Regions from separate parts of the Streptomyces sp. XD-27 genome, predicted to be linked through region 3. Evidence: riboswitches for the same ligand, from Rfam matches in the RefSeq annotation. Region 3 holds a riboswitch; each other region holds the start of a gene.
What was found. A riboswitch is a leader RNA that binds a small molecule or an ion and turns the genes downstream of it on or off. The one in region 3 is predicted to bind cobalamin.

Region 1 (3,875 bases), 3.5 Mb from region 3:
CGACGTCTTCGTCGCCGCCCAGGACCTGCTCGGCATCCCGCGCGGCACCATTCGCGCCACCGTCCTCATCGAGACGATCACCGCCGCGGTCGAGATGGAGGAGATCCTCCACGAGCTGCGCGAGCACTCCGCCGGACTGAACGCGGGCCGCTGGGACTACCTGTTCAGCCTGATCAAGAACTTCGCGCACCGCCCCGACTTCGTCCTCCCGGACCGGGCCAAGGTCACCATGACCGCGCCGTTCCTGCGCGCCTACACCGAGCTGCTGGTACGCACCTGCCACAAGCGGGGCGCCCACGCGATCGGCGGCATGGCCGCCCACGTCCCCAGCCGCGACGCGCAGGCCAACGAGGCGGCTCTCGCCACGGTGCGCCTGGACAAGGAACGCGAGGCCGAGGACGGCTTCGACGGCTCCTGGGTCGCCCACCCCGGCCTCGTCCCCGTCTGCCGCGACGTCTTCGACCACGTGCTGGGCGACCGGCCCCACCAGCTGACACGCACCCGCGACGACGTGGACGTGACCGCCGCCGACCTGCTCGCCGTCCGCCGTACCAGCGGCCCGCCGACACCGGACGGCATCCGCGCCGACATCGCCGTCGCGCTGCGCTACTTCGACGCCTGGCTGCGCGGCAGCGGCGCCGTCGCCCTCAACGGGCTGATGGAGGACGCCGCGACCGCCGAGATCGCCCGCTGCCAGGTCTGGCAGTGGCTGCGCCACGGCGCCGCCGACCGCGCCACCGTGCTGCGCCTGCTCGACGCCGAGAGCGCGGCCCTGGAGCGGGAACAACCGGACGCACGCGCCGCGGAGGCCCGCGGTATCTTCGAACGCACGGCTCTGGCGAAGGACCTTCCGGCGTTCTTCACCCCCGACGCCTACGCCCGCCACCTCGTCCACCGCCCGGCGGTGCGGCCATGAGCAAGCCCGACCAGGTCATGAGCGCACCCATCCAGCGGGTCGGCGTCGTCGGCGGCGGCCAGATGGGGGCCGGCATCGCGGAGGTCTGCGCCCGCGCCGGGCTCGACACGGTGGTCTGCGAGGCGGACGCCACGGCGGCCCGCGCCGCCCGGGAACGCGTGGCCGCATCCCTCGAACGCGCAGTCCAGCGCGGCAAACTGGACCGCGTCCACGCCGAGGACGCCCTTGCCCGGCTCGTCTTCACCGGCAGTCTCGACGACCTCGCCGACCGGCAGCTCGTCGTCGAGGCCGTCGTGGAGGACCCGGACGTGAAGACCGGGATCTTCGCCGCCCTCGACAAGATCGTCGAGGATCCGGCGGCGGTCCTGGCCACGAACACCTCCGCCATCCCCGTGATGCGCCTCGGCATGGCGACGCGGCGCGCCGACCGCGTGCTGGGCCTGCACTTCTTCAACCCGGCGCCCGTCATGCCGCTGCTGGAGGTCGTCACCTCGCTGCACACGAGCGCCGAAACGGTCCGCACGGCCGAGGACTTCGCCACCGCGACGCTCGGCAAGACCGCGATCCGCTCCCAGGACCGGTCCGGATTCGTCGTCAACGCGCTGCTCATCCCCTACCTCCTCGCGGCGGTCCGGATGGCCGAGTCCGGCTTCGCCACCGCCGCCGACGTGGACGCGGGCATGGAACTGGGCTGCGCCCACCCGATGGGACCGCTGAAGCTGGCCGACCTGATCGGCCTGGACACGGTCGCCGCCATCGCCGAGTCGCTGTACGAGGAGTTCAAAGAGCCCCTCTACGCCCCGCCGCCGCTGCTCCAGCGCATGGTCGAGGCGGGGCTGCTCGGACGGAAGACGGGCCGGGGGTTCCACACGTACGACCGGTGACCGATAGGCTGGCGGACGCAGCTGGTTCGCCCTGTCCGCCAGGCAGGCGCGTCGTAAGAGGGAACCCGGTGGGAATCCGGGACTGCCCCGCAGCGGTGAGTGGGAACGACCGCCGTCATACGCACTGGACCCGACCGGGTCCGGGAAGCGACGGCCAGTAGGTGTCCGCCCTTCACGGGCGGACGTGCCCGCGAGTCCGAAGACCTGCCCGTTGCCCGCGCGCGACCGATCGCGCGCGGAGATCTCGGTGACCTCGAGGGCGGGTCGGCGGTGCCCCGGACGACGTCCGGGGGAGTACAGCAGGCGGACGCACACGCAGATGGTGGTGCGGCCCGCCTCGACTCGCCGTCCCTTCGCGCCCCTCGCCCCGTTCCGGGATCTGTGACGAGAGATGCTCGCGAAGGAGAGTTCTGTGACAGCGAAGTCCGCAGCCGCGGCAGCACGGGCCACCGTGTACGGCTACCCCCGCCAGGGCCCGAACCGGGAACTGAAGAAGGCCATCGAGGGCTACTGGAAGGGCCGCGTCGACGCCGATGCCCTCCGGGAGTGCGCCGCCGGCCTGCGCCGGGCGAACTGGCGGCAGCTGGTCGACGCCGGCATCGACGAGGTGCCGACCGGTGACTTCTCGTACTACGACCACGTTCTGGACACCAGCGTCATGGTCGGCGCCATCCCCGCCCGGCACCGCGCCGCCGTCGCGGCGGACGCCCTGGACGGGTACTTCGCGATGGCGCGCGGCACCCAGGACGCGGCGCCGCTGGAGATGACCAAGTGGTTCGACACCAACTACCACTACCTGGTGCCCGAACTCGGCCCCGACACCGTCTTCACCGCCGACTCCGCCAAGCAGGTCGCCGAGCTGAAGGAGGCCCTCGCGCTCGGGGCGGCCGCCCGCCCGGTCCTGGTCGGCCCCGTCACCTACCTCCTGCTGGCCAAGCCGGCGCCCGGCGTCGCGGCGGACTTCGTCCCCTGACGCTGCTCGACCGGCTGCTTCCCGTGTACGCCGAGGTCCTCGCCGACCTGCGCGCCGCCGGCGCCGAGTGGGTGCAGCTCGACGAACCCGCCCTGGCCCAGGACCGCACCCCGGCCGAACTGAACGCCGCCGCCCGCGCCTACCGGGATCTGGGAGGTCTCGCCGACCGCCCGAAGCTGCTCGTCGCCTCCTACTTCGACCGGCTCGGCGAGGCCCTGCCCGTGCTGGCCAAGGCGCCCGTCGACGGACTGGCGCTCGACTTCACCGAGTCCGCCGCCGCCCACCTCGACGACCTCGCCGCCGTCGGCGGGCTGCCCGGCAAGCGCCTGGTCGCCGGCGTCGTCAACGGCCGCAACATCTGGCTCAACGACTTCGAGAAGTCCCTGTCCACCCTCGGCACGCTCCTCGGCCTCGCCGACCGGGTCGACGTGTCCGCCTCCTGCTCCCTGCTGCACGTCCCGCTGGACACCGGCGCCGAACGCGACCTCGATCCGCAGGTCGCCCGCTGGCTCGCCTTCGCCCGCCAGAAGACCACCGAGATCGTCACCCTCGCCCGCGGCCTGGCACGCGGCACCGACACCATCGCCGCCGAACTCGCCGCCAACCGCGCCAGCCTGGCGTCCCGCGCCGGCTCCGCGCTCACCCGCGACCCGGCGGTGCGCAGGCGCGCCGCGGCGGTCACCGACGCCGACGGCCGCCGCTCGCAGCCGTACGCCGAACGGGCGGCCGCCCAGCGCGCCCACCTCCGGCTGCCCCTGCTGCCCACGACCACCATCGGGTCCTTCCCGCAGACCACCGAGCTGCGCGCCGCCCGCGCCGACCTGCGCGCCGGCCGCATCGACACCGCCGCCTACGAGGAGCGCATCAGGGACGAGATCCGCGACGTCCTGTCCTTCCAGGAGAAGGCCGGGATCGACGTCCTGGTGCACGGCGAGCCCGAACGCAACGACATGGTGCAGTACTTCGCCGAGCGGCTGACGGGCTACCTCGCCACGCAGCACGGCTGGGTCCAGTCCTACGGCACCCGCTACGTCCGCCCGCCGATCCTGGCCGGCGACATCTCCCGCCCCGAACCGATGACGGTGCGCTGGACGACGTACGC
Region 2 (3,875 bases), 1.5 Mb from region 3:
CGAAGTCGATGACGACGGCGACCCGCTTGGCGTCGCCCTTGGCCGGGGTGCCCGCGCAGATGGCGTCGAAGTCGGCGGCGCCGCGCGGCTGGGCGGCGTTCCGGGAGTCCTCGCTGACGGCGAACCGGAAGCCGATGGTCTCGCCGTCGTCCGGCCGCGCGGTCGACGGCCCCTGGGTGGCGTACGTCCACGCGTCGCCGTCCCGCTCCCAGAACGACCAGTAGCGGTAGCCCTGGGCGTGCGCGGGGGCGGCGCCCAGGACGACGAGCAGCAGCCCGGCGCACAGCGACGAGACCAGCGCGACCGGCCTGGCCGGCGCGTCCCGCCCGTACGGACGCCGTGCCACGGACCGTTCAGCCATCAGAGCTGCTGCTTCTTCCGGCCGCTGAGCAGGAAGCCGATGCCGATGCCCGCGACCGCGCACACGCCGATGAACCACCACAGGCCGAACGGGCTGTCGCCCTTGTCGTCCTTCTTCTTGTCCTCGTCGGCCTGCTTCTGCGTGCCGGAGTGGTCCGAGGCGGCCGCGGGCTTGGGGCCGGTGGCGTTCAGCGCACGTACCAGGTCCGTACCGCCGAAGTCGCGCGGGTCGCCGCCGACCGAGCGGGTGGCCAGGATCAGCTTGGCCAGCGCGCCCGGGTCGTCCTTGGCCCACGCGACCGCGCCGCTGTCCTTGCCCTGGAGCCAGGCGAGCGGCTTGGCGGCCGCGGCCCGATGCTCGCCCGCCGCGAGCGCGAGCACCGCGTCGGCGGTGCTGCCGAGGTCGGGCTTCGGGTCCTGGCCGGGCAGGGCGGCCATCAGGTGCTGGCCGTTCCCGGCCAGCTTGGCGACCAGGTACGCGTCCGCCGCGTCGGCGGCGTCCTCCGCCGCGGCCGCGCCCTTGGCCTTCGTGTCGCTCTTGTCGGCGCCCGCTCCGCACTCCAGCGGCTCGACCGCCTCGTCGTCGTCCCTGCCGACCGGCTCGAACACGAAGCCCTGGCCGGTGGCGCCGAGCGCGGCGGCGACGGTGGCCACGTCGTTCGGGGCCAGGTCGCCCTTACCGGGCTGGTACGCGAACGCCCCGCGCTCGTCCTTCTTCGCGTCGCAGCCCAGCCGCAGCGCGAGCAGCGCGTCGTACGGCGTCTTGCCGCCCTTCGCGGAGGCGATCTTCGCCGGGTCCTGCCCGGCGGCGGCGAGCGCGCCGACGGCCACGGCCGTGGAGTTGGCGTCGCTGTCGCCGCCGGGGTTCATCCCCCAGCCGCCGTCCTCGTTCTGGTTCTTCTTCAGCCAGCCGACGCCCTTCTCGACGGCCGCGCCGTGCCCGCCGACCGCGGCGAGCGCCTGCACGGCGGCCGCGGTGGCGTTGCTGTCGACGTTCTTCGCCGTGCACGGGGTGGCGGTCTCGTGCCGGAACGGCACAAAGCCGCCGTCCGCGCACTGCTGCCCGGCCAGCCACTTCACACCCGACTCCGCCGGGGTGACGCCGACCGCGTCCTGGGCGAGCAGCGCCAGGGACTGCCGCCACACGCCGTCGTACGTGGGGTCCTTGGTCCCGTACAGCCCCTGCGGCAGCGCGGACTGCTTCGGCTTCGGGGAGGGGGCGTCGTCGGCGAACGCCGCCGGGGCGGCGGCCGCGCCGAGGACGACGGAGACGGCCAGGGCCGCGGCGCTGCGGCGTACGTTCATGGACGGTGCCTCTCGGTGTGTGTTCGCGGTGTTCTGCACGCAGCTGAGACACGGCCGTCCACCCGTGCGCGGCACGCGCACGGTGGCACCGGGCTCAGCTCCGTAGACCTCGACGGTGCCGCGCACCGGTCGCGTCGGCGACCGGTGCGCGGGAGCCTTCGGTGTGGCCGACGGGTGCTCCGGCTCATACGGTCGGCCAGCCGTACCGGCGGGCGCGGGCCGTACTCACGGTTGCGGGTCAGCGCCGGAATCGCACCGGCTTTCCCCGATCGGTCACGCATGAAGTTGTGCACGCCCACCTTAACCGGCGCCTTACCGGGAGGTCGGAGGACCACCCGGCGCCGGGCGGGACTCACGCGGGACTCACACCGCCTGGTACGCGACCGGGTCGGTGCCCGGCACCGCCGCCGCCCGCCCCCGCTTCACCAGGTGCCGCAGATGCGCCTCCGCCTCCGCGACCGCGATGTTCCGCGAGCCGTACGGGATGTCCGCCCACGGGCGGTTCCAGCGCATGCGCTCGGCGAGCCGCCAGGGCGTGCGCGGGGTCGCCAGCAGGTCCCGTACGCCGGCCAGGCGGTCGGCGTGGTGGTCGAGCAGTTCGCCGACGCGGCGGTCGGCGCCGGTGAACGCGTGCTGATGGGCCGGGAGCACCTCGGCCGGGCCGAGCCGGCCCACGCGGCCGAGGGAGTCGAGGTAGTCGCCGAGCGGGTCGGCCTCCCCGCGGGTCCGTCGTCGTCCGGGTCCTCGTAGAGGCCGATGTGCGGGGAGATGCCCGGGAGCAGGTGGTCGCCGGAGAACAGCCGGCCGTTGCCGGGCGCGCCCGCCGGATGCTCCTCCTCCAGGTGCAGGCAGACGTGGCCCGGGGTGTGGCCCGGTGTCCATACGGCCCGCAGCCTGCGGCCGGGCAGGTCGAGGAGGGCGCCGGGGGCGATGTGCCGGTCGGGCAGCGCGGCGGCGAGGCCGGGCAGGTCGCCGGCGCGTCCCGCGGCGCGGGCGGCGCGCAGCGGGGCGAGGTGGTCCGCGGGCGCCCCGGCGGCGGCGAGCCGGTCGGTGAGGTAGTCGAGCCACCGGCCGGGCGCCGCGGCGCTGGTGCGGCGCACCACGGCCGCGTCGGCGGCGTGCATGGCCAGCCACGCGCCGGACGCTTCGCGCACCCGGCCGGAGAGCCCGTGGTGGTCGGGGTGGTGGTGGGTGAGGACGACGCCGTGGATGTCCGACACGGCGGTGCCGCAGGCGGTCAGGCCGGTGGTGAGTGCGTCCCAGGCCGTCGGATCGTCCCAGCCGGTGTCGATCAGGACCGGGCCGCGATCGGTGTCCAGGACGTGGACGAGGGTGTGGCCGAGCGGGTTGCCGGGGATCGGGACCGGGATGCTCCACACGCCGCCGCCGTGCGAGGTCACCGGAGCGGTCGCCTCATCGGTCACGTCAACCCCCTGTCGCCGCACGGCCGTTGCCCACTATAGCGAGAACTGGTATCAGTTTCTGACGTAGCGTCAGTTATTTGTCCGGAGCCGGGCGGCGGCCGAATCCCTGGAGGTTCCCACCATGACGGACCCCGCGAACGGCCGTGTCGAGTACGGCCACCTGGTCATCGGCGGCGCCCCGGCCGAACCCGCGGGCCGCGGCACCATCGAGGTCGTCTCACCGCACACGGAGGCGGTCATCGGCCGCGTACCGCACGCCACCCGCGAGGACGTGGACCGGGCGGTCGCCACCGCGCGCGCCGCCTTCGACGCCGGCCCCTGGCCGCGTAGCGACCCCAAGGAGCGGATCGCGGTCGTCACCCGGATCAAGGACGCGCTCGCCGCCCGGCACGAGGAGGTCGCCCGGACCGTCACCGCCCAGAACGGCAGCCCGTACTCCTGGAGCGTCCTCGGCCAGGCGCTCGGCGCGGTGATGGTGTGGGAGGCGGCCCTCGCGGTCGCCCGCGACACCGGCTACGAGGAGCGGCGCACCGGCATCCTGGGGCCGCTGCTGGTGCGGCGCGCCCCGGTCGGGGTGGTGGCGGCCGTCGTGCCGTGGAACGCCCCGCAGTTCGTGGCCGCGGCCAAGCTCGCGCCCGCGCTGCTGGCCGGCTGCCCGGTGATCCTCAAGCCCTCCCCGGAGGCCCCGCTCGACTCGTACCTGCTCGCGGAGATCGCCGCCGAGGCGGGGCTGCCGGACGGCGTGCTGTCCGTCCTGCCCGCGGGCCCGGAGGTCGGCGAGTACCT
Region 3 (3,875 bases):
GCTGGGCGATGTCCAGGTGGTTCGTCGGCTCGTCCAGGACGAGCACCCGCGGCTCCTGCGCCAGCGCGCGGGCGATCAGCACCCGCTGCTTCTCGCCGCCGGACAGGGACAGGAAGCCGCGGTCGGCGAGCCGGTCCGCGCCCACCCGCGCCAGCGCGGCCGCGCACGCCTCCCGGTCGGCATCGGTGACCCGCCCGGCGGCGCGCTGGTGCGGCAGCCGGCCCATGGCGACCACCTCGGCGACGGTGAAGTCGAACTCGCTCGCCGACTCCTGCGGCAGCGCGGCCAGCCGCCGCGCGCCCTCCCGTGCGGTGAGCGCGTACAGGTCCTCACCGTCGAGCCGGACCGTGCCCGCGGTGGGGCGCAGCGCCCGGTAGACGCAGCGCAGCAGGGTGGACTTGCCGCTGCCGTTGGGGCCGACGAGCCCGACCAGCTGCCCGGTCCCGGCCCGCAGCGCGATGTCGTCGACGAGCCGCGCGCCCGCGACCTCCACGCTCAGGCCCTCGATGTCGACCCGCATCACGCGCCTCCGAAGCTGTAGCCGCGGCGGCGCATCAGCAGGACGAAGCAGGGCACCCCGATGACGGCCGTGATGACCCCGAGGGGCAGTTCGATCGGCGGCAGCAGCACCCGGGACAGGATGTCCACCCACACCAGCAGCACCGCGCCGAGCAGCGGCGCGACGGCCAGTACCCGGCGGTGGTCGGCGCCGACCAGCATCCGCGCCAGATGCGGCACCATCAGCCCGACGAACCCGATCGCGCCGCTGACCGCGACCACCGCGCCGGTGACGGCGGCGGTCACCACGAACAGCTCGGTCCGCAGCCGGGCCGCGTCCACGCCGAGCGCGGTGGCGGTCTCGTCGCCCATGGCGAGCGCGTTGAGACGGCCGGCGGAGAGCGCGAGATAGCCCAGGGCCGCGGCCACCGCGGCGGCCGCGATCGGCACCGCCGCCCAGCTCGCGCCGCTCAGGCTGCCGAGCAGCCACATCATCGCGGAGCGGGCGGCATCGCCCCGGTCGGCGGAGAAGACCATCAGCGTGGTGATCGCCGAGAAGCCGTAGTACATGGCCGAACCGGTCAGCACCAGGCGCAGCGGGGTCAGCCCCTGCGGCGTGCGGGCCGCCGCGTACACCAGGGCCATCGACGCCAGCGCCGAGACGAACGCGGACAGCGACAGCGCCCAGACACCCAGGCTCGCGAGGGCGCCGAAGAGCAGCACGGCGTTGGCGCCGATCGCCGCGCCCGAGGAGATGCCCAGCACGAACGGGTCGGCGAGCGCGTTGCGCACCATCGCCTGGACCGCCACGCCGATGGCCGCGAGCCCGGCCCCGACGACGGCGGCCAGGACGGCGCGCGGGAAGCGCAGCTCCCACACGATGGTGTACGCGGAGAGTTCGTCCCGGCCGATGGTGCCCCCGGTCAGCCCGGCGCGCAGCATGCGCAGCACCTCGGACCAGGACAGCCCGGCGGCGCCGAGGCCCACGCCGCAGACGAGGGAGACCACGAGCGCGGCGGTGAGCGCGCCGACCAGCGGCGGCAACGGGACCCGGCGGGGCGCGCCGGCGCGTGGGCGCGGGTCCGAGGCGGCCTGTGCGCGCGGGTCCGCGTCGACGGTCCGTGGGCGCGGGTCCGCGGTGTCGGTGGGGCTCGCCACGGGCGGGTCGCTTTCACCTCGGGCCGCGTCCGTACGGAGAAAGGAGGCGCGGCCCGGGCACTCGATGCCGGTGGCGGTCCCCTCGCAGTCCACGGCGAGTTGTCAGGAGCTGCCGCCGCCGCGGGTGATCAGGCTTGCGACCCACTGGGGCCGCCTACTGTTGCGGGTCAGCGCCGGACTTCGACCGGACTTCCCCCGCGGGGGCGGGTGTGAAGCAGAAGACGTGAAGCAGAAGAGCCGAAGGTCAGCGGAAGAAGGCGATGCCGTCGTCCGGCAGGTCACCCAGGTCCTTGGCCCAGGCCGCGACCTGCTCGGGCGTGACGGACTTCTTCAGGTGCGCCGACATGTAGGGGCGCAGCGGCACCTCGGGGGTGGCCTTCTCGCCGACCCACATCAGGTCCCCCTTGACGTAGCCGTACAGCCGCTTGCCGCCGGAGTACGGGCCGGAGGCGGCGGTGCGCGCGACGGCGTCGGTGACCAGGTCGATCTGGGGCTTCTGCGCCGCCAGCTCGCCGTACCAGACCTCGACGACGCCCTGGTCGCGGATCATCACGATCTCGACCTTGCGGTCCTTGTCGATCCGCCAGTAGCCGGACTCGGTCTCCAGCGGCTCGACCTGCTTGCCCTCCGCGTCCAGCACCCAGCTGCGCGAGACGTACTCCAGGAAGTCCCGGCCGTCGTGGCTGAAGGTCACTTCCTGCCCGAAGTTGCACTTCTTCGAGCCCGGGAAGTCGGCGACGCCCGCACCCGTCCAGTTGCCGAGGAGGAAGGCGAGGGGCACGAGGTCCGGGTGGAGGTCGGACGGGATCTCGATCATGGAATCAGGCGTTCTGCTAGTGAGCGGAAGGGAGCGGTCAGCGCTGGCCCTGGTACAGCTTCTTCCAGGTCAGCCCGACGAAGCCGAGCGTGCCTACCGCGACCAGGATCATCAGGGTGGTGAAGACTGCCTCAAGCACGAGCGCGCTCCTCGGACGGAGTGAGGTATTACGGATCGCCGCCAGTCTAGTCCGCGATGCCGCCTCACCTAGGCTGGGGCCATGGCCAAGAAGCTGGTGATCAAGGTGACCGCGGGCGCGGACGCGCCGGAGCGGTGCTCGCAGGGGTTCACGGCGGCGGCGGTGGCCGCGGCCAGCGGGGTCGAGGTCTCGCTGTATCTGACCGGGGAGTCGACGTGGTTCGCCCTGCCGGGGCGGGCGGCGGAGTTCGAGCTGCCGCACGCGGCGCCGCTGCCGGATCTGATCGACGGCATCCTGGTGGGCGGCGGGACGATCACGGTGTGTTCGCAGTGCGCGGCCCGGCGCGGGATCGAGGAGAAGGACCTCATCAAGGGCGCGCGGATCGCGGGGATGCAGGTCTTCGTCAGCGAGATCATGCCGGACGGCGTGCAGGCGCTCGTGTACTGAGCGTCTACGGGTACCGAGCGCCGTCTGCGGGTACCGAGCGCCGTACCGGGCTTCGCCCGCGACTCAGCTCCGGCGGTCCAGCTCGCGCCACCACTCGTCCGACTGCCGGTCGCCCGTCTCGTCCCACCACCGGTCGTCCGGCCCTCTGCGGTTCGCGATGATCGCGGCGAACGGCGGGATGGCCATGGCGACGACGCACATCGCGACCGCCACCGGCACGGACCACAGGCGCACGACGGCCCACGCCGTGATGAACAGCGTCAGACACGCGCCCATCAGGACGAAGTAAGCACGGCGCCGTCGCGCGTACACGCTTTCAGCGTACGACCGAAGGCCGCTCCCCGTAACCGCGCCCGCAACGACCGAGAGCCGCATCCCGCAGAGGGCGTCCAACCCAGGGATGCGGCTCTCGGCCCGTGAGCCGGGTTGCGGCTCAGACGGCGATGGCGACCTCCGCCAGTCCGCCCTTCTGGGCGATAACGGTGCGGTCCGCGGTCGCGCCCGGCACCAGGGCGCGCAGCGTCCAGGTGCCCTCGGCGGCGTAGAAGCGGAACTGGCCCGTCGCCGAGGTGGGGACCTCGGCGGTGAACTCGCCGGTGCTGTCCAGCAGGCGCACGTAACCGGTGACGGGCTGGCCGTCGCGGGTCACCGAGCCCTGGATCGTGGTCTCACCGGACTTGATGGTCGACGCGTCGGGGCCGCCGGCCTTTGCTCCACACATGGGTGTCTTTCCTTACGTTCCGGGAGGCGGGGAGGTCAGTTGTTGGCGCCGAGCTCGATCGGCACGCCGACGAGCGAGCCGTACTCGGTCCACGA
Region 4 (3,875 bases), 1.8 Mb from region 3:
TCGCTGGCCGTCGCGGTCACCGGCATCCTCGCCACGATGCCCTACATCGCGCTGCAACTCGTCGGCATCCAGGCGGTGCTGGACGTGATGGGCGTCGGCGGCGGCGAGGACACCAACTGGTTCATCAAGGACCTGCCGCTGCTCATCGCCTTCGGCGTGCTCGCGGCGTACACCTACTCCTCCGGGCTGCGCGCCCCGGCGCTGATCGCGTTCGTGAAGGACACCCTGATCTACATCGTCATCGTGGTGGCGATCATCTACATCCCGATCAAGTTGGGCGGCTTCGACGACATCTTCGCCAAGGCCGGGGATGCGTTCTCGCAGACGAACGAGGCGACAGGGAAGCCGCGCGGCGCGCTGACGCCACCGGAGGCCTCGCAATGGGCGTACGCGACGCTGGCACTCGGCTCCGCGCTGGCGCTGTTCATGTACCCGCACTCCATCACCGCGACGCTGTCCAGCCGCAGCCGCGAGGTGATCCGCCGCAACACCACCATCCTGCCGCTGTACTCGCTGATGCTCGGGCTGCTGGCGCTGCTGGGCTTCATGGCGATCGCGGCGGGCGTGAAGGTGGACAACGGGCAGCTGGCCATCCCGCAGCTCTTCGAGGACATGTTCCCGGACTGGTTCGCGGGCGTGGCGTTCGCCGCGATCGGCATCGGCGCGCTGGTGCCGGCCGCGATCATGTCGATCGCCGCGGCGAACCTGTTCACCCGCAACATCTACAAGGACTTCCTCAAGCCCGACGCGACGCCGGAGCAGGAGACGAAGGTCTCCAAGCTGGTGTCCCTGCTGGTCAAGGTGGGCGCGCTGGCCTTCGTCCTGACCATGGACAAGACGGTGGCGATCAACTTCCAGCTGCTGGGCGGTATCTGGATCCTCCAGACCTTCCCGGCGCTGGTGGGCGGTCTGTTCACCCGCTGGTTCCACCGCTGGGCGCTGCTCGCGGGCTGGGCGGTCGGCATGGTCTACGGCACGGTCGCGGCGTACGGCGTGGCGAGCCCCACCCAGAAGCACTTCGGCGGCAGCCAGAAGGAGATCCCCGGCATTGGTGAGATCGGCTACATCGGTCTGACCGCCTTCGTCCTGAACGTCGCCGTCACGGTCGCCCTGACCGTCGTCCTGCGGGCGCTGAAGGCGCCCGACGGCATCGACGAGACCTCCCCGGAGGACTACAGGGCGGACGCGGGCGACCCGGGCGTCAGGGCCGAGCGGCCCGTGGAGGCGGCCGGGGCGGCCGTGAAGGCGCCGGGCGGACACTGACGGCGCGCGGCGCACGGCCGCGCGGTAGCGTGGAGGACAGGGGCGTGGCGCTCTCGCCGCGCCCCTTCCGCATGCCGGCGCACGCCGCCAACAGCCTCCCGATATAGCACATTCGTGCGAAAGCTCAAACCGAGTGACACAACATGTGGTGGCGCGTGCGGCAGTCAACACAAGATGTATGCTCATCCTCGCTGTCGCCGCAGGGGAATCCGGTGCGAATCCGGAACTGTCCCGCAACGGTGTACGTGTGTGTTTTTGCGTGCGCGTGAAGTCCGACTACCTGCCGACGGCCTCGAACACGTCCGGGCCTCGCGGGTTGGGCCGGTGGACGCTGCGCGGCATGCCCTGCTCCGGTGCGGCACGCCCGTACGCGACCATCGCGCACCACCCCTCCTGGCCCCCCAGCCGAGCGAGGGAGAGCACTTCCGTGACCATCGCGCCCGCCGATCCGGTTTCAGCGGCCCAGGACTCCAAGGACTCCGCGGCCGCCGCCGACGCGCCCGGAACCGCCCTGTTGCGTACCCTGACCGATCTCACCGCGGATCTTCCCGCCACCGACCCCGGCAAGGTCGCCGCCGCCGCGCTGCGCGGCCGGCACGCCGGGTCGGACGAGGCGGAGTTGCGGGCCCTGGCCACCGAGGCCGCCGCCGGCCTGATCGCGGAGGAGCCGGAGTACTCCCGGCTCGCCGCCCGGCTGCTGACCCTCGCCATCGCCGAGGAGGCGGCCGGGCAGGGCGCGGTCTCCTTCTCCGCCTCCGTCGAGGTGGGCCACCGCGAGGGCCTGATCGCCGACTCCACGGCCGCCTTCGTGCGGACGCACGCCGCCCGGCTGGACACCCTGGTCGACAAGACGCTGGCCGACGGCGCCGACGACCGCTTCGGCTACTTCGGCCTGCGCACCCTGCACAGCCGTTACCTGCTGCGCCACCCCATCACCCGTCAGGTGGTCGAGACCCCGCAGCACTTCCTGCTGCGCGTGGCCTGCGGGCTGGCCGAGGACCTGTCCGACCGGGCGCTGGCGGACGTCTGCGAGCTGTACCGGCTCACCAGCACGCTGTCGTACCTGCCGAGCTCCCCCACCCTGTTCAACTCCGGCACCCGCCACCCGCAGATGTCGTCCTGCTATCTGCTGGACTCGCCGCTGGACGAGCTGGACTCGATCTACAACCGCTACCACCAGGTGGCGCGGCTGTCGAAGCACGCCGGCGGCATCGGCCTGTCGTACTCGCGCATCCGCGCCCGCGGGTCGCTGATCCGCGGCACCAACGGGCACTCCAACGGCATCGTGCCGTTCCTGCGGACCCTGGACGCCTCCGTCGCCGCCGTCAACCAGGGCGGCCGACGCAAGGGCGCGGCCTGCGTGTACCTGGAGACCTGGCACGCGGACATCGAGGAGTTCCTGGAGCTGCGGGACAACACCGGTGAGGAAGCCCGCCGCACCCACAACCTCAACATCGCGCACTGGATCCCGGACGAGTTCATGCGCCGGGTCGAGGCCGACGCCGACTGGTCGCTGTTCTCGCCGTCCGACACGCCCGAGCTGGTCGACCTGTGGGGCGAGCGGTTCGACGCCGCGTACCGCAAGGCCGAGGCCGAGGGCAAGGCCATCAAGACCGTCCCCGCCCGGCAGCTGTACGCGCGGATGATGCGCACCCTCGCGCAGACCGGCAACGGCTGGATGACGTTCAAGGACGCCGCCAACCGCACCGCGAACCAGACCGCCGAGCCCGGCAAGGTCGTCCACTCCTCCAACCTGTGCACCGAGATCCTCGAGGTCACGGACGACGGCGAGACGGCCGTGTGCAACCTGGGCTCGGTCAACCTGGCCGCGCACCTGGGCGCGGACGGCGACATGGACTGGGAGAAGCTGGACCGCACGGTCCGTACCGCCGTCACCTTCCTCGACCGCGTGGTGGACATCAACTTCTACCCCACGGAAGAGGCCGGGGCCTCCAACTCCCGCTGGCGGCCGGTCGGCCTGGGCCTGATGGGCCTGCAGGACGTGTTCTTCCGGCTGCGGCTGCCCTTCGACTCTGCCGAGGCCAAGGCGCTGTCCACCAAGATCTCCGAGCGCATCATGCTCGCGGCCTACGAGGCGTCCTGCGACCTCGCCGAGCGGCACGGGCCGCACCCGGCCTGGTCCGCGACCCGCACCGCACGCGGCGTCCTGCACCCCGACCACTACGCCGGCGCGCAGATGACGTGGCCCGAGCGGTGGGAGGCGCTCCGTACGCGGATGTCGAAGTCCGGCATGCGGAACTCGCTGCTGCTGGCCATCGCGCCGACGGCCACCATCGCGTCCATCGCGGGCGTCTACGAGTGCATCGAGCCGCAGGTCTCCAACCTCTTCAAGCGCGAGACGCTCAGCGGTGAGTTCCTCCAGGTCAACTCCTACCTGGTGGACGACCTCAAGCAGCTCGGCGTGTGGGACGCGCAGACCCGCGAGGCGCTGCGCGAGTCCAACGGCTCGGTCCAGGACTTCGGCTGGGTGCCGCAGGAGATCCGCGACCTGTACCGCACGGCGTGGGAGGTCCCGCAGCGCGCGCTGATCGACATGGCCGCCGCGCGCACCCCGTACCTCGACCAGAGCCAGTCGCTCAACCTCTTCATGG

Region 1: linked by a shared signal. The riboswitch ahead of metE (5-methyltetrahydropteroyltriglutamate--homocysteine S-methyltransferase) and the one ahead of Q3Y56_RS15540 (iron ABC transporter permease) in region 3 are both predicted to bind cobalamin.
Region 2: linked by a shared signal. The riboswitch ahead of Q3Y56_RS09350 (prenyltransferase/squalene oxidase repeat-containing protein) and the one ahead of Q3Y56_RS15540 (iron ABC transporter permease) in region 3 are both predicted to bind cobalamin.
Region 4: linked by a shared signal. The riboswitch ahead of Q3Y56_RS23685 (ribonucleoside-diphosphate reductase subunit alpha) and the one ahead of Q3Y56_RS15540 (iron ABC transporter permease) in region 3 are both predicted to bind cobalamin.

Annotation. Positions count from the first base shown of each region.
Region 1 is NZ_CP130713.1:7,195,050-7,198,924, forward strand. Features, by position in the region: gene aceB (malate synthase A) at 1-916, shown strand, start outside; gene Q3Y56_RS31525 (3-hydroxybutyryl-CoA dehydrogenase) at 934-1,800, shown strand; cobalamin riboswitch at 1,855-2,006, shown strand; partial or broken gene metE (5-methyltetrahydropteroyltriglutamate--homocysteine S-methyltransferase) at 2,213-3,875, shown strand, end outside.
Region 2 is NZ_CP130713.1:2,153,978-2,157,852, reverse strand. Features, by position in the region: gene Q3Y56_RS09355 (SCO2322 family protein) at 1-361, opposite strand, end outside; gene Q3Y56_RS09350 (prenyltransferase/squalene oxidase repeat-containing protein) at 361-1,665, opposite strand; cobalamin riboswitch at 1,817-1,954, opposite strand; partial or broken gene Q3Y56_RS09345 (MBL fold metallo-hydrolase) at 2,029-3,089, opposite strand; gene Q3Y56_RS09340 (aldehyde dehydrogenase) at 3,211-3,875, shown strand, end outside.
Region 3 is NZ_CP130713.1:3,647,170-3,651,044, reverse strand. Features, by position in the region: gene Q3Y56_RS15545 (ABC transporter ATP-binding protein) at 1-520, opposite strand, end outside; gene Q3Y56_RS15540 (iron ABC transporter permease) at 520-1,542, opposite strand; cobalamin riboswitch at 1,758-1,891, opposite strand; gene Q3Y56_RS15535 (FABP family protein) at 1,901-2,473, opposite strand; gene Q3Y56_RS15530 (DsrE family protein) at 2,694-3,059, shown strand; gene Q3Y56_RS15525 (DUF3099 domain-containing protein) at 3,123-3,371, opposite strand; gene Q3Y56_RS15520 (DUF1416 domain-containing protein) at 3,493-3,780, opposite strand; gene Q3Y56_RS15515 (sulfurtransferase) at 3,816-3,875, opposite strand, start outside.
Region 4 is NZ_CP130713.1:5,436,274-5,440,148, reverse strand. Features, by position in the region: gene mctP (monocarboxylate uptake permease MctP) at 1-1,263, shown strand, start outside; cobalamin riboswitch at 1,425-1,566, shown strand; gene Q3Y56_RS23690 (hypothetical protein) at 1,540-1,686, opposite strand; gene Q3Y56_RS23685 (ribonucleoside-diphosphate reductase subunit alpha) at 1,691-3,875, shown strand, end outside.